One region of the Streptomyces sp. CRCS-T-1 genome, then DNA from elsewhere that is predicted to be linked to it. Evidence: riboswitches for the same ligand, from Rfam matches in the RefSeq annotation. Region 1 holds a riboswitch; the other holds the start of a gene.
What was found. A riboswitch is a leader RNA that binds a small molecule or an ion and turns the genes downstream of it on or off. The one in region 1 is predicted to bind S-adenosylmethionine.
Positions count from the first base shown of each region.

Region 2: another riboswitch for S-adenosylmethionine. It lies ahead of NNW99_RS28220 (aminotransferase class V-fold PLP-dependent enzyme); the one in region 1 lies ahead of thrC (threonine synthase).

Region 1 is NZ_CP101651.1:4,593,750-4,602,236, forward strand. Features, by position in the region: gene NNW99_RS20925 (trehalose-6-phosphate synthase) at 1-1,196, opposite strand, end outside; gene NNW99_RS20930 (glucosyl-3-phosphoglycerate synthase) at 1,271-2,215, opposite strand; SAM riboswitch class I at 2,371-2,527, shown strand; gene thrC (threonine synthase) at 2,546-3,832, shown strand; gene NNW99_RS20940 (MoaD/ThiS family protein) at 3,924-4,199, shown strand; gene NNW99_RS20945 (cold-shock protein) at 4,648-4,851, shown strand; gene groL (chaperonin GroEL) at 5,185-6,807, shown strand; gene NNW99_RS20955 (NADH:flavin oxidoreductase) at 7,038-8,159, shown strand; gene NNW99_RS20960 (carboxylesterase/lipase family protein) at 8,248-8,487, shown strand, end outside.
Region 2 is NZ_CP101651.1:6,232,775-6,241,261, reverse strand. Features, by position in the region: gene NNW99_RS28240 (ATP-binding protein) at 1-1,254, shown strand, start outside; gene NNW99_RS28235 (response regulator transcription factor) at 1,251-1,910, shown strand; gene NNW99_RS28230 (SLC13 family permease) at 2,049-3,464, shown strand; gene NNW99_RS28225 (glycerate kinase) at 3,476-4,669, shown strand; gene NNW99_RS28220 (aminotransferase class V-fold PLP-dependent enzyme) at 4,624-5,991, opposite strand; SAM riboswitch class IV at 6,125-6,241, opposite strand; gene trpD (anthranilate phosphoribosyltransferase) at 6,316-7,380, opposite strand; gene NNW99_RS28210 (cytochrome bc complex cytochrome b subunit) at 7,505-8,487, opposite strand, start outside.

The sequences.
Region 1 (8,487 bases):
GCCCCGGCCTCCCGCGACAGCACCAGCGCGCAGCCCGCGTCGGAGACGACCGGGACCTCCTTGGCGACGAGGTTCATGCCGTCGCGGATGGGGTTGACGAGTGCGACGTCGGCCAGCCGGTAGGCGGCCAGGGAGCGTGCGAAGTCGTCCTTGACGTGCAGGACGATCGGCGTCCAGCCCGGTGTCCCGTACTGCTCGTTGATCTCGTCCGCCAGCCGCTGCACCTCGGCCGTGTAGTCGCGGTACACCGCGAGGTCCTGCCGGGAGGGGTAGGCGAAGGCCACGTGTACGACGCGCTCGCGCCACTCGGGGTGGTCGTCGAGCAGCTGCCGGTACGCCAGCAGACCGCGCACGATGTTCTTCGACAGCTCGGTGCGGTCGACGCGGACGATGGTGCGGCGGCCCTCGCCGATCTGCTCACGCAGGGAGGCCATCCGCTCCTCGACGTCCTGCTCGTGGGACCGCTGCCGCAGGAAGTCCGCGTCGGCCCCCAGCCCGTGCACGCCGATCCGCGTGCCCCCGAGTCCGTCGGCGAACCGCTCGGCGCATTCGGCGAACGCGTCCGCCCAGCGCTGGGTGAGAAAGCCCAGCCGGTCCGCGCCCAGCATGCCGCGCAGCACCTGCCCCGCCACATCGTCCGGCAGCATCCGGAAGTACTCGGGCGGCGCCCAAGGCGTGTGCGAGAAGTGCCCGATCCGGACGTCCGGGCGCAGCTCGCGGAGCAGGCCGGGCACCAGGCACAGGTGGTAGTCCTGCACCACGACCGCCGCGCCCTCGGCCGCCTCCTCCGCCAGCGCCTGGGCGAACGCCCGGTTGTACGCCTCGTACGACGCCCACTGCCGCCGGAACTCCGCGTCGAAGACCGGCTCCAGCGGGGTCTGGTACAGCATGTGGTGGACGAACCAGAGCACCGAGTTGGCGACGCCGTTGTACGCGTCGGCGTGCACGTCGGCGGGGATGTCCAGCATCCGTACGCCGTCCTCGCCGACCCCGCGCCGTACGGCCTCGCGGTCGCCGTCGGACAGCGCGGAGCAGACCCACAGCGCGTCCGCGTCCGAGCCGATCGCGGAGAGCCCCGAGACCAGTCCGCCGCCGCCGCGCTTGGCGTTCAGCGAACCGTCCTCGCCCACCGTGTAGGAGACCGGGCCGCGGTTGGAGGCCACCAGCACCCGCGCAGCACCGTACGTAGAAGCCATAGCCCTCAACCTAGCCCGGCCCGGAAACGCTCAAACGTACGGACCTGACCCGACCGGCCGAAAAACAGCCCCGGTCAGGCGGCCTTCCGTGCCTGGTACTCGGCGATCTCCACCATCGGCGGACGCTCCTCGGTGTCCACGGAGTACGTCCGCGGCTCGAAGCCGTCCCCGCCCCGCTCGAACTGCGTCAGGGACGGCCGGATCAGATGCCCGCGGGCCAGCCGGAGCTGGGCCGTGCGGTAGATCGCGGCGGCCATCCGGCCCAGCGCCTGCCCGTCCTGGTGCCGGTGCTTGCGCACCCCGACATCGACCTGGGCGAGCGCGTCGAGCCCCGCCAGGTGCAGGGCGTCGACCAGCATGCCCAGCTCGACGCCGTAGCCGACGGGGAACGGCAGCTGCTCCAGCAGGGAGCGGCGGGCCGCGTACTCGCCGCCGAGCGGCTGCACGAAGCCGGCGAGCTGTGGCCAGTGCATGTTGAGCAGCGGGCGGGCCATCAGCTCGGTGACCCGGCCGCCCTGCCCGGCGGCGCCGCCGAGCGGACGGTCGTACATGGCCTTCACCAGGTCCACGTCCGGCTCGGTGAGCAGCGGGCCGACGATCCCGGAGACGAAGTCGGACGAGAAGTCCCTGAGGTCCGCGTCGACGAAGCAGACGATGTCCCCGCGGGTGGCGAGCAGCGAGCGCCACAGCACCTCGCCCTTGCCGGGCACCGCGGGCAGCCGCGGGAGTATCGCGTCCCGGTGCACCACCGTCGCGCCCGCGGCCGCGGCCACCTCCGACGTACGGTCGGTCGAGCCGGAGTCGACGACGACGAGTTCGTCTACGAGCGGCACCTGCCGCATCAGGTCGTGGCGGATGACGGCCGCGATGTCGCCGACCGTCTCCTCCTCGTTGAGCGCGGGCAGCACGACACTGACCGTCTGGCCCGTGCGCTGCTTGGCGGCGAGTATCTGGTGGAGGGGGCGATCGGTCGCGGACCAGGAACGGGTGCTCAGCCAGCGCTCGACTTCTTCCAGCACCGTGGCGGCTCCTCTGCGTACTCTCGGCGGGACGGACTGTGAGCCATCTCGCGGTTCGGACGACTATCTCAACTGTCCTGGTCGTCGGTTACAGTCTTGAACAACGCGGGTGACCATCGCATGTCCGGGGTCAACCCACGTCGACAACCGAATACAGCTCATCCAGAGGGGCAGAGGGAAACGGCCCGTTGAAGCCCCGGCAACCCTCCAGTCGGTACTCGTAGGTCACTGTCGACCACACGCGCGAGGCTCCCGGCTCGGGAAGGTGCCAAATCCGTCTCACGGCGAGATGCGTCGTGAGGAAGATGAGGAGAAAGGGCCTCGCCTCACATGGCTGCGCAGACTGTTGCAAGCACCACCGAATCCACCGTAGACCTCGGCCCCGCCGCCGCCCTGAGCTGCCGCGAGTGCGGTCACCGCGTCCCGCTCGGCCCGGTCTTCGCGTGCCAGGAGTGTTTCGGCCCGCTGGAGATCGCCTACGACTTCTCGGCCTACGACACCGAAGAGCTCCGCAAGCGCATCGAAGCGGGCCCCGCGAACATCTGGCGCTACGCCCCGCTGCTGCCGGTCCCGGCCGACGTCGCGGACAAGCCGAACATCAACCCCGGCTGGACCAAGCTCGTCAAGGCCGACAACCTCGCCCGTGAGCTCGGCGTCGACGCCGGCAAGCTCTTCGTCAAGGACGACTCCGGCAACCCGACGCACTCCTTCAAGGACCGCGTCGTCGCCCAGGCCCTGGAGGCCGCCCGCGCCTTCGGCTTCACCACCCTGTCCTGCTCCTCCACCGGCAACCTCGCCGGTGCGGTGGGCGCCGCCGCGGCCCGCGCCGGCTTCCGCTCCTGCGTGTTCATCCCGCACGACCTGGAGCAGGGCAAGGTCGTGATGGCCGCGGTCTACGGCGGCGAGCTCGTCGGCATCGAGGGCAACTACGACGACGTGAACCGCTTCTGCTCCGAGCTGATCGGCGACCCGGCCGGCGAGGGCTGGGGCTTCGTCAACGTCAACCTGCGGCCGTACTACGCCGAGGGCTCCAAGACCCTCGCGTACGAGATCTGCGAGCAGCTCGGCTGGCAGCTGCCCGACCAGCTCGTGGTGCCGATCGCCTCCGGCTCGCAGCTCACGAAGATCGACAAGGGTCTGCAGGAGCTCATCAAGCTCGGTCTGGTCGAGGACAAGCCGTACAAGATCTTCGGCGCGCAGGCGCTCGGCTGCTCGCCGGTGTCGACGGCTTTCAAGGCCGGGCACGACGTCGTACGTCCCCAGAAGCCGGACACCATCGCCAAGTCGCTGGCGATCGGGAACCCGGCGGACGGGCCGTACGTGCTGGACATCGCGCGGCGTACGGGTGGTGCGGTGGAGGACGTGAACGACGAGCAGGTCGTCGAGGCGATCAAGCTGCTTGCCCGGACCGAGGGTGTCTTTGCGGAGACCGCCGGTGGGGTGACGGTGGGGGTGGCGAAGAAGCTGCTGGAGAACGGGCTTCTCGACCCGTCATTGACGACCGTGGTGCTGAACACGGGTGATGGGCTGAAGACGTTGGACGCGGTGGCGGGGACCGGGCTGACCGCGACGATTCGTCCCAACCTTGATTCGTTCCGTGAGGCTGGGCTCGTCTGATCGTTGACGGCTGCGGGCCGGTGGGGGGCTGGTCGCGCAGTTCCCCGCGCCCCTAAAGCAGGTCCGCTACCCAACCGGAGGTTTTGAAGTCATGAGCGTCACCGTTCGCATCCCCACCATCCTGCGTACCTACACCGGCGGGCAGGCCGAGGTCGCCGCCGAGGGCGGGAACCTCGGGGAGGTCATCGCCGATCTGGAGAAGAACCACACCGGGATCGCCGCCCGGGTGCTGGACGACCAGGGCAAGCTGCGCCGGTTCGTCAACGTGTACGTCAATGACGACGACGTGCGGTTCGAGCAGGGTCTTGAGACGGCCACTCCGGACGGTGCCGGGGTGTCGATCATTCCGGCCGTCGCCGGCGGCTGAACCGGTCGACCGGCCCGATTATTACCATCGGTAACGGCCGTCACTGAGCGTTGATTGAATTGCCCCCTCCGTGAGAGAAGCGGAGGGGGCAATTCTGTGTGGTTGAGCGCGGTACAGTTGGGGAACGCGATCCCGATCCCCTGATCGGGCACCCTGAATTCCTGCCGCGAGCCCGACAAGATGTAGCCAAAGTGTGTGTGTCTTTCGCGGCTTTTGTTCCCTTTGTGTGGCCCGACTTGCCCTGAAGTCTGGCGAATTCTCCCCACATTCCGGATCCTGTGCGTCCGGAATTCTCGTCCGATTGACCTGTTGCAGAGGGCAGTTGGACAGATACATTCGGCCGCGGTCGACGCGTTCCGGCGCACGCCCCCAATCCGTGGGGGGTGAGGTCTGACCCGGATCCGCGAAGTGCGGATCTGTGCAAGGGCCAGTAATAGGGGAGTTAGGCATGGCTCAGGGCACCGTCAAGTGGTTCAACGCGGAGAAGGGGTACGGCTTCATCGCGGTCGACGGTGGTGCGGATGTTTTCGTCCACTACAGCGCGATTCAGATGGACGGCTACCGCACCCTTGAAGAGGGTCAGCGGGTCGAGTTCGAGATCTCGCAGGGCCAGAAGGGTCCACAGGCCGACATGGTTCGCGTCGCTGCCTGAACGCGCGACCACGACAAACCGCAAGCGGCAGGTCTTCTCTGAAGGGCCCGTACCCCCCGGGGTACGGGCCCTTCGGTCTGTCCGCATGACCCGCCGGACCTCGTTCGCGGCTGGCTGACCGGCCCGCCCGATCCCCGAGAGGCGCTTGCACTCGACATGCCCGAGTGCTAATCATTGCGTTAGCACTCTGAAGGTGAGAGTGACAACGTAAGGACCGGGTCGGTGAGGCCCGCAGGCCGGGTGGGGAAGGAACCACGAGGCTGGCGAGCCGTCCGTCGCGGGCGCGGGCGCGGTCCGAAGTAATCACCCCCAGTCCTGGAGGGACCACTTCACATGGCCAAGATCATCGCGTTCGACGAGGAGGCGCGGCGCGGCCTCGAGCGCGGCATGAACCAGCTCGCGGACGCCGTCAAGGTGACGCTCGGCCCCAAGGGTCGCAACGTCGTCCTCGAGAAGAAGTGGGGCGCCCCCACGATCACCAACGATGGTGTCTCCATCGCCAAGGAGATCGAGCTCGAGGACCCGTACGAGAAGATCGGCGCCGAGCTGGTCAAGGAAGTCGCCAAGAAGACGGACGACGTCGCCGGTGACGGTACGACCACCGCGACCGTTCTCGCCCAGGCCCTGGTCAAGGAGGGTCTGCGCAACGTAGCCGCCGGCGCCAACCCGATGGCCCTCAAGCGTGGCATCGAGCGCGCCGTCGAGGCCGTCTCCGCCGCCCTGCTGGAGCAGGCGAAGGATGTCGAGACCAAGGAGCAGATCGCTTCCACGGCCTCCATCTCCGCCGCCGACACCCAGATCGGCGAGCTCATCGCCGAGGCCATGGACAAGGTCGGCAAGGAAGGCGTCATCACCGTCGAGGAGTCCCAGACCTTCGGTCTGGAGCTGGAGCTCACCGAGGGTATGCGCTTCGACAAGGGCTACATCTCGGCGTACTTCGCCACCGACATGGAGCGTATGGAGGCCGTCCTCGACGACCCGTACATCCTGATCGCGAACTCCAAGATCGCGAACGTCAAGGACCTGCTCCCGCTCCTGGAGAAGGTCATGCAGTCGGGCAAGCCGCTGCTGATCATCGCCGAGGACGTCGAGGGCGAGGCCCTGTCGACCCTGGTCGTCAACAAGATCCGCGGCACCTTCAAGTCCGTCGCCGTCAAGGCCCCGGGCTTCGGCGACCGCCGCAAGGCGATGCTGCAGGACATCGGCATCCTCACGGGCGGCGAGGTGATCTCCGAGGAGGTCGGCCTCAAGCTGGAGAACGCCACGCTCGACCTGCTGGGCAAGGCGCGCAAGGTCGTCATCACCAAGGACGAGACGACCATCGTCGACGGCGCCGGCTCGACCGACCAGGTCAACGGCCGCGTCAACCAGATCCGCGCCGAGATCGAGAACAGCGACTCGGACTACGACCGCGAGAAGCTGCAGGAGCGCCTGGCGAAGCTCGCCGGCGGCGTCGCGGTCATCAAGGCCGGTGCCGCCACCGAGGTGGAGCTCAAGGAGCGCAAGCACCGCATCGAGGACGCCGTGCGCAACGCCAAGGCGGCCGTCGAGGAGGGCATCGTCGCCGGTGGTGGCGTGGCCCTGCTGCAGGCCTCCCAGGTCTTCGAGAAGCTGGAGCTCGAGGGTGACGAGGCGACCGGAGCCAACGCCGTGAAGCTCGCGCTGGAGGCCCCGCTCAAGCAGATCGCCGTCAACGGTGGTCTCGAGGGTGGCGTCGTCGTGGAGAAGGTCCGCAACCTCCAGGTCGGCCACGGCCTGAACGCCGCGACCGGTGAGTACGTCGACATGATCGCCGAGGGCATCATCGACCCGGCGAAGGTGACCCGTTCCGCTCTGCAGAACGCCGCCTCCATCGCCGCGCTGTTCCTCACCACCGAGGCCGTCATCGCCGACAAGCCGGAGAAGGCCGCCGCGCCCGCCGGTGGCGGTATGCCGGGCGGTGACATGGACTTCTGATCGACCCCTGGGATTTTCCCGGGTTGATCAACGGTCTTGCCGAGGGCGGCACTCCCTGTTCCGACAGGGGGTGCCGCCCTCGGGCGTGTGCGCGTGGGTGCGCGTATGTGGGTGTGTGCGGGCGTGTGCGGGGTCACAGCTCGGGCGGGATGGCAGGGGCGGGGCCGGTTCGTTGAAACGTACGCCTTATGCGCATGCACATACTGTCCGGTATCCGAAGGAGCCCCTGAGTGACTGTCGCCGCCTCCCGCGCCGCCGAAATCCTGTCCCGGCCCGTCTCGCTGGGCGGCCTGACCGTCCCGAACCGGATCGCGATGGCCCCGATGACCCGCATGTTCTCCCCGGGCGGCGTCCCCGGAGAGGACGTCGTCTCGTACTACTCCCGCCGCGCCGCCGCCGGAGTCGGCCTCATCGTCACCGAGGGCACCTACGTCGGGCACGACTCGGCCGGGCAGAGCGACCGCGTGCCGCGGTTCCACGGCGCGGAGCAGCTCGCGGGCTGGGCGAAGGTCGCCGACGCGGTGCACGCGGCGGGCGGCACGATCGTGCCGCAGCTCTGGCACATCGGCATGGTCCGCAACCAGGGTGAGCCGCCCGTCGCGGACGCCCCGGCCGTCGGCCCCTCCGGGCTGCGCATCGGCGCTTCGGAGCCCACCGGCAAGGCCATGACCCAGGCCGACATCGACGCCGTCATCGGCGCGTTCGCCGAGGCCGCTGCCGCCGCCGAGCGCATCGGCTTCGACGGCGTGGAGATCCACGGCGCCCACGGCTACCTGCTCGACCAGTTCCTCTGGGAGGGCACCAATCGCCGCACCGACGCCTATGGCGGCGACCGCGTCGCCCGCGCCAAGCTCTCGGAGGAGATCGTCGCGGCTGTCCGCGAGACCGTCTCCGCCGACTTCCCGATCATCTTCCGCTACTCGCAGTGGAAGCAGGAGGCCTACGACGCCCGCCTCGCCGAGACGCCCGAGGAGCTGGAGTCCATCCTGACCCCGCTGGCCGCCGCGGGTGTCGACGCCTTCCACGCCTCCACCCGCCGCTACTGGGTGCCCGAGTTCGACGACTCCGACCTCAACCTGGCCGGCTGGACCAAGAAGCTCACCGGCAAGCCCACCATCACCGTCGGTTCGGTCGGCCTGAACGGCGTCGACTTCCTCAAGTCCTTCCAGGGCCAGGGCGCTGAGGTCAACGACCTCGACAACCTCCTGGACCGCTTCGAGCGCGACGAGTTCGACATGGTCGCCGTCGGCCGCGCCCTGCTCCAGGACCCGCAGTGGGCGGCCAAGGTGCTGGACGGCCGCTTCGCGGACACGGCCCCGTACGACCCGGCGGCGCTGAAGACCCTCAGCTGACCTGGTCATCTGAGGCTCTGGATTTGCTTGCGTCAGTCAAGGACACTGGCCGAACGCCTGTGCACCGGCATTCCGTGAGGAGATCCAGATGACGACGACCGAGTCCCGTCCGCCGGCGGGCAGCCCTTCCGAAGAGCCCGCACCGGTGGTGCGTACCACCGCCGGTGCGGTCCGGGGCCGCAGGGAGGAGGGACTCGCCGTCTTCCGCGGCATCCCCTTCGCCGCGCCCCCGGTGGGCGAGGCCCGTTTCATGGCACCGCGCCCCGCCCACGCCTGGGACGGCATACGCGACGCCCACGCCTTCGGCCCGCCGCCCCCGCAGGACATC
Region 2 (8,487 bases), 1.6 Mb from region 1:
CCGCAGACAGGCCGCCCGTTCACCGACGCGAACCGCCTGCTGACGGTGTTCCTGGAACGGCAGTACCCCGACGCGGACGAGGAGCTGATCGGCCTGGTCGGCCGGGCGGGCGGCGACCCCCGGCAGATCCGCCAGCGGCACGACCTGCCCGTCGCCCTGCCCCTGCACCGGGATCCCGCCGCCAAGCGCGCCGTCTTCGACTCGCCCGAGTCCTCCGGGGTGCTCCGGCGTCCCGAGGGCGAGATCCGCTGGGCGAAGGTCACGGTGGCCCAGCAGGGCCGGGCGCCGGAGGCCGCGTTCGTCGTCGCCTTCCACCCGGAACGCGAACAGGCCCGGGTGAACGACATGTTCCGCATACTGCTCGTCATCTCCGGGGTCGCCCTGCTGCTGACCGTCGGCATCGCCTGGGCGGTCGCCGGGCGGATCCTCAAACCGGTGCGGGTGGTGCGCAGCGCGGCGGCGCAGCTCACCGAGCAGGGGCTCACCCGGCGGATCCCGGTGCACGGCAACGACGACATAGCGGCCCTCGCCGTCACCTTCAACGGCATGCTCGACCGGCTGGAGCGGGCCTTCGCCGCGCAGCGCGAGTTCGTCGACGACGCGGGGCACGAACTGCGGACCCCCATCACCATCGTGCGCGGCCATCTGGAGCTGATGGGCGACGACCCTGCCGAACGCGAGGAGACCGTCCGGCTCGTCACCGACGAGCTGGACCGGATGAGCCGCATCGTCGAGGACCTGCTGCTCCTCGCCAAGGCGGAGCGCCCCGACTTCGTCACCCCCGAGCCGGTCCAGGTCGCCGAACTCACCGCCGATGTCTACGTCAAGGCCCGCACCCTGGGCGAACGCGACTGGCAGCTCGACGGGGTCGCCGACCTGGAGGCCGAGCTGGATCCGCAGCGGATCACCCAGGCCATGGTGCAGCTCGCCCAGAACGCCGTGCAGCACACCACCACCGGCCAGACCATCCGCATCGGCTCCCGCACCGAGGGCCCGGACCTGGAGCTGTTCGTGGCCGACACCGGCCCCGGGGTGCAGCCCCAGGACGCCGAGGTCATCTTCGAACGCTTCCGGCGCGGCACGGCCCGCCGCGGCACCCGGGGCTCCGGCGCGGGCCTCGGGCTGTCCATCGTCAAGGCCATCGCCGAGGGCCACCGGGGGCGGGTACGGCTCTACGACCCGCCCGGTGGCGGCGCCGGCTTCGCCCTCGTCCTGCACCACGCACCCCGGGCACCGGAAGGGGACCCCTCGTGAACCGCATCCTCATCGTCGAGGACGAGGAGCGCATCGCCTCCTTCGTGGAGAAGGGCCTGCGCTCCAACGGCTTCACCACGACCGTCGTCACCGACGGCGACGCGGGGTACGAGTACGCCCTGACCGGCGGCTTCGACCTCGTCGTCCTGGACATCGGGCTGCCCGGCCGGGACGGCTTCACCATCCTGCGCGAGTTGCGGGAGGCGCGGGTGTCGGTGCCGGTGATCGTGCTGACCGCGCGGGACTCCGTACGGGACACGGTGGCCGGCCTGGAGGGCGGCGCCGACGACTGGATGACCAAGCCGTTCCGCTTCGAGGAGTTGCTCGCCCGGGTGCGGCTGAGGCTCCGTACGGCGGCGCGGGCGCCGGAGGTGACGGTGCTTCGGTCGGGCTCCCTGAGCCTCGATCTCCGTACCAGGCGTGCGCGGTCCGGGGAGCGGACGGTTGATCTGACGGCGCGTGAGTTCGTGCTGCTGGAGCTGTTCCTGCGGCATCCCGGGCAGGTGCTGTCGCGGGAGCAGATCCTGTCGCATGTGTGGGGGTACGACTTCGATCCGGGATCCAACATCGTGGATGTGTATGTGCGGACGCTGCGGAAGAAGTTGGGGGCGGAGCGGGTGGAGACGGTGCGGGGGATGGGGTATCGGGTGCCGTAGTGCCACGTCGTCGAGTTGGCCGGGTGCGGGCTCGTTGTGGCTGGTCGCGCAGTTCCCCGCGCCCCTGGGGCACCGTAGTGAAGGTTCCTTCATGTGGAACTCATCGACGACTCACCGCCCGGGCGAATCCTCGATGGCGTGACCCTGAATCTGCGCTCCACCATCGCCTTGTGCGTGGCGCTGTCGTTGTGTGCGCTGCTCGCGATACCCGTGAACTTCCCGGGACTCGGCGGTGACGCCCGATTCACGCTGGGCGTGTTCGTGCTGGCGACCTGTGCGTGGATCGGGACGTCGATCGACGACACCTATATCGCGCTGGGTGCCGGGCTCGCGCTCACGGTGACCGGGGTGATCAGCAGTGACACCCTGTTCGGCACGCTCGGGGACGACACGGTGTGGCTGCTGATCTGCGCGTTCGTGCTGGCGGCGGCGGTGAGTCGGACCGGGCTCGCGGGCCGGGCGGCGGTGTTCCTGGTCAGTGGGGCACGCACCGTACGGCAGCTGGTGCACCTGACGACGGCCGCGCTGGTCGTCACGGCGTTCGCGGTGCCCGCCACCTCCGGCCGGGCCGCGCTCGCGCTGCCGGTGTTCCTGGCCCTCGCGAAGGTTCTCGCCGACCGGAAGCGACTGGTGGTGATGCTGGCGTTGCTGTTCCCGACCGTGATCCTTCTGTCGGCGGTGGCAACACTGATCGGTGCGGGCGCGCATCTGATCACCGTGTCGGTGCTGTGGGAGACGACCGGGCAGCACATCGGCTTCACTCAGTGGCTGCTGCTGGGGCTGCCGCTGGCCGTGGCCTCGTCCCATCTGGCCGCCGAGCTGGTGCTGCTGACGACGACCCGGCGGGCGGATCGCCGGGGCCCGGTCAGCATCGCCCCGGAGCAGATCCAGCAGCACAGCGAGCAGCCGGTGACCGGCCCCTGGAGCCAGGCCGAGAAGCTCTGCGCCCTGCTCCTGGCCACGGTGGTGCTGCTGTGGTGCGCTGAGCCGCTGCACCGGGTGCCACCCGCCCTGGTCGCGCTGATCGGCGCCGTCATCGCCTCCTCCCCCGCGCTCGGCACCGTCCGTCTGAAGGACGCCCTGAAGACCGTCCCCTGGTCGCTGCTGCTGTTCATGGCGGCGACGATGGCGATGGGCGTCGCGCTCGCCGACTCGGGGGCGGCGAAGTGGCTGGTCTCGGGGCTGCCCACGGGTGAATCGCCGGTGCTGTTCCTCGCGATCGTGATCGCCGTCAGTACGGCGGCCCATCTGGTCCTGCAGTCCCGTTCGGCCCGTTCGTCGGTGCTGGTCCCGCTGGTGGTGGCCGCCGCGATCGGCGTCGGGGTCAACCCGGTCGCCGCCGCGCTCGCCTCCACGGCCGCCGCCGGCTTCTGCCACACCCTGCCCGCCTCGGCCAAGCCGGTGACGCTCTTCGCGCAGGTCCCCGGCACCCCCACCTACACCCCGCGTGACCTGCTGCGGCTGTCCGCGTTCCTGGCGCCGCTGACCGCCGCCCTCGTCCTGCTCTTCGCCGTCGCGGTGTGGCCGCTGCTCGGCGTGTCCGTCACCCGTTGAGGAGAGTCCTGATGCTGACCCGTGTCGTCGTAGCCCCCAGTGGCTTCAAGGAGTCACTGTCCGCGGAGGCGGCGGCCGACGCCATCGCCGCGGGCGTCCGCCGTGTCCTGCCCGACGCCGAGATCGACCTGGTTCCGCTGGTCGACGGCGGCGAGGGCACGGCCCTCGCCCTGGCCGCGGCGACCGGCGGCCGGCTCGTCACCGTGCCCGCCACCGGCCCCGTCGGGGACACCATCGGCGCCCATTTCGCCCTGCTGGGCTCCGGGGACACGGCGGTGGTGGAGATGGCGGCGGTCGCGGGCCTCTCCCTCGTCCCGCGCGACCTGCGCGACCCGGGCGCCACCACCACCTACGGCGTGGGCGAGCTGATCCGCTCCGCGCTCGACCTGGGCGTCCGGCGGATCCTCGTCGGCTGCGGCGACTCGGGCACCTCGGACGGCGGCGCGGGCGCGCTCCAAGCGCTCGGGGCCCGGCTCCTGGACGAGGAGGGCCGGGAACTGCCGCATGGTGGAGCCGCGTTGGCGCGTCTGCACCGCATCGATCCGCGGGGCCTGGACTCCCGGCTGGCGGAGGTGGAGCTGCTCGTCGCCTGCAACCCCTACAACGTGCTGTGCGGCGAGCGGGGCGTCGCCCGGGTCTTCGGCCCGCAGAAGGGCGCGACGCCGGTTCAGGTCGAGGAGCTGTCGGCCGGCCTGGAGAACTGGGCGTTCGTCCTCACCCGCGATGTCGCCGTCCCGGACACCGATCTCCGCTCCGGTCCCGGCACGGGGGCCTCCGGCGGTCTGGGCGCCGGTCTCGCCGCCCTGGGCGCGCGTCTCCTCCCCCGTTTCGACGTGCTGCTGAACCATCTCGACCTGGACGCCCGGCTGGCCCGCGCCGACCTGGTCGTCACCGCCGAGGGCGCCCTGGACCACCAGACACCGCGCGGCAAGGTCCCGGCCGAGGTGGCCCGCCGGGCCAAGCTCCACGGCCGCCCGGTCCTGGCCCTCGCGGGCACCCTCGGCGAGGGCGCGCACGAGGTGCCGGGCGTGGACGCGTGCAGCGGCATCCTGCCGGCGCCGATGGCCCTGGCGGAGGCCCTGATCCGGGCCTCCGAACTCCTCACGGACGCGACCGAACGCGCCCTGCGGATGATCGTCCTGGGCGCCCGGCTACCGGCTCAGGCGGAGGTGTCCGGGACGCAACGGCCGTCCTCCGTGCGGTAGTTCCACCGCGCGCCGTCCTGGACCAGCTCCTTGACGGCGCTCACGAACCGGTCGACGTGCTCGTCGGGCGTGCCCGCGCCGAAGCTCACGCGGATGGCGTTGAGGGACTTCTCGCCGGGAGCCGCCTCCGGGGCGCCGCACTCGCCCTGGGTCTGCGGGTCGCTGCCCAGCAGGGTCCGCAGGAGGGGGTGGGCGCAGAACAGCCCGTCGCGCACCCCGATGCCGTACTCGGCGGAGAGGGCGGCGGCGAAGTGGGAGCTGTTCCAGCCCTCGACGACGAAGGAGAGGACACCGACGCGCGGGGCGTCGTCCCCGAAGAGGGAGAGGATCCGGACCTCCGGCACCTCGGCGAGGCCCGTACGCACCTTCTCGATCAGGTACCGCTCGCGCGCGACCAGGTTGTCGAACCCGGCCTCGGTGAGCGCCGCGCAGGCGGAGGCGATGGCGTAGGCGCCGATGACGTTCGGGGAGCCGGCCTCGTGCCGGGCGGCGCTCTCGTGCCACTCCACGTCGACGCCGCCGTCCGTACGCCGCGCGACCTTGCGCGAGGCACCGCCGCCCGCGAGGTAGGGGTCCGCCTCGCGCAGCCAGTCGGACCGGCCGGCCAGGACACCGGAGCCGAAGGGCGCGTACAGCTTGTGCCCGGAGAAGGCGACCCAGTCGACGTCGAGGTCCCGGACGGACACCGGGTGGTGCGGGGCGAGCTGGGCGGCGTCCAGCACGATCCGCGCGCCATGGGCGTGCGCGGCCGCCGCGAGCTCCCGTACGGGCCACAGCTCGCCGGTGACGTTCGAGGCGCCGGTGACGCAGACGAGGGCCGGGCCGTAGGGCTCGCGGTCGGCGAGGGCGCGCTCCAGGGTCTCGACGGCCTGGCGCGGGCTGCTCGGGGCGTCGAGGTAGGTGACGCGCGCGTTCCGCCAGGGCAGCAGGGAGGCGTGGTGCTCGGTCTCGAAGACGAAGACCTGGCAGTCGGCCGGGAGGGCGGCGGCTAGGAGGTTCAGGGAGTCGGTGGTGGACCGGGTGAACACCACCTGGTCGCCGTCCCGGCAGCCGAGGAAGTCCGCGACGGTCCGCCGGGCGTTCTCGAAGAGGTCGGTCGAGAGCTGGGACAGGTACCCGGCACCGCGGTGGACGCTGCCGTAGTACGGCGCGTAGGCGGCGACGTCGTCCCAGACGCGCTGGAGCGCCGGGGCGCTGGCGGCGTAGTCGAGCGCGGCGTAGGTGACCTCGCCGCCGGTCACGAGCGGCACGGTGACATCCCGGCCGAGAACGGGCAGCGAGGCACAAACGGACCGGTCGGCGGCAGCGGTGGAGACAGACATGGGGGAACTCCCGTGAAGGCAGGTGGAATCCGCCCGCGAGCGCATGCGGCTCGAGCGGGGGCGAAGGAAAAAGGGGGTGCGGAGGCGGGGCTCTGCGGCCCTATCGCATTCGCTGGTTCACGAGAAACTCCTCGTCACGCGCTTGCCACAGACCTCGCTGCCTGCGGCCTGGTCTTCACCCGGGGCACCCCGCCACGGACGGAGGGTTGCCGGACAGTCGGCCGGGGCCTCATGACTGTCACTCATGACCTGATCAGGAAAGTACGGGAAAAGATCGGCGTCCCGCAACCCGAGTCCGGATCGCGGGACGCCGTACGAAATCCGCTAGGCGTTGCTCGCGGCCACCCAGCGCTCCAGAGTCCGCTTCGCGGCCCCTGAGTCGATCGACTCCGCGGCCTTCGCCATCCCGGCACGGACCTGGTCGGCCAGCGGTGCCGCCGTCGGCTCCAGGGCCACCAGCGCGGCCGCCGAGTTCAGCAGGACCGCGTCGCGGACCGGGCCGGTCTCGCCCTCCAGCAGACGGCGGGCGACCTCGGCGTTGTAGGAGGCGTCCGCGCCGCGCAGGGCCTCCACGGGGACCAGTTCGAGGCCCACGTCGCGCGGGTCGAAGGGCTCCTCGGTGACCTTGCCGTCGCGGACGATCCACACCCGGGAGGTGGCGGTGGTGGTCAGTTCGTCCAGGCCGTCGTCGCCCCGGAAGACCAGGGACGAGTTGCCGCGCTCGGCGAAGACGCCCGCGACGATCGGTGCCATGCGCGGGTCCGCCACACCGACGGCCTGGGAACGCACCCGGGCCGGGTTGGTCAGCGGGCCGAGCGCGTTGAACACCGTACGGATGCCGAGCTGGCCGCGGGCCGCGCCCGCGTGGCGCAGGGCCGGGTGGAACTTCACCGCGAAACAGAAGGTGATCCCGGCCTCCTCGGCGACCTCCGCGACCCGGTGCAGGGGCAGCTCCAGATTGACGCCGAGCTTCTCCAGCACGTCGGAGGCCCCGGACGCCGAGGACGCGGCGCGGTTGCCGTGCTTGACGACCTTCGCGCCCGTGCCGGCGACGACGATCGAGGACATCGTGGAGATGTTGACCGTCTTGGCGCCGTCACCGCCGGTGCCGACGATGTCGACCGTCGCCCCGGGCACCTCGATCACATTGGCGTGCGCGTACATCGTCCGGACGAGGCCGTTGATCTCCTCGACGGTCTCGCCCTTGGCCCGCAGGGCCACCACGAAGCCCGCGATCTGCGCCTCGGTCGCCTCGCCGCGCATGATCCGGTCCATCGCCCAGGCGGTGTCGTCCGCGCTCAGGTGCCTGCCGTCCAGCAGGCCGTTCAGCAGGGCGGGCCAGGAGCGGCCCGCCGCGGTGTCGCCTCCAGCGGGGGTCACAGCGCTCATCAGCCGCTCCTGGGTCGTCGTACGTCGCGTAAAGCAGTGGTCCCACCCTATCCAGCCCCGGGCACCACGAAGGGCCCCGTCCGAACACCGGACGAGGCCCTTCTGTGGCGTGGCGAAGCAGCGATCAGTGGTGGCCGTGGCCGCTCGTGATCTCCCGGTACTCCTCGGGGGTGGGCTTGGGGATCTGGGCCCCCTCGCCGAAGTAGGACTCGCTGAGCTTGGCGCGCAGCTTCTCGGAGCCCTTCACCTTGCGCTCGACACCGTTCTCGTCGGTCGTCGCACCGATCTCGGCCGGCTGGTACTGCTCGTGCGCGGTGAGCGTGTACATCTGCTCCTGGCTGAGCGGCTCGTGCACCTCGATGAACTCACCGTGCGGCAGGCGCTTGATGATGCCCGACTCACGGCCGTGCAGCACCTTGTCCTTGTCCCGGCGCTGCAGGCCGAGGCAGATGCGCTTGGTGACGATGAACGCGAGGACCGGTCCGACGAAGAACCCGATCCGGACGAACCAGGTGACCGCGTTGATCGACAGATGGAAGTGCGTGGCGACGATGTCGTTGCCACCGCCGATCAGCATGATGATGTAGCCGGTGATCCAGGCGACACCCACACCGGTACGGGTCGGGGCGTTGCGCGGCCGGTCCAGGATGTGGTGCTCGCGCTTGTCCCCGGTGACCCACGACTCGATGAACGGGTAGAGGGCGATGATCCCGAGGAAGACACCGAAGAGCACCAGCGGGATGAACACGCCCAGGACCAGTGTGTGGCCCCAGAAGTTGACCTCCCAGCCAGGCATCGCGCGGATCAGACCCTCGGCGAAGCCCATGTACCAGTCGGGCTGGGCACCGGTCGACACCTGGTCGGGACGGTAGGGGCCCAGGACCCAGATCGGGTTGATCGTCGCGATGCCGGCGAGGGCCGCGATGACACCGAAGACCAGGAAGAAGAAGCCTCCGGCCTTGGCCATGTAGACCGGCAGCAGCGGCATGCCGACGACGTTCTTGTTGGTCCGTCCGGGACCCGCGAACTGGGTGTGCTTGTGGTAGAAGACCAGGATCAGGTGGCCGACCACGAGCCCGAGCATGATGCCCGGCAGCAGCAGGATGT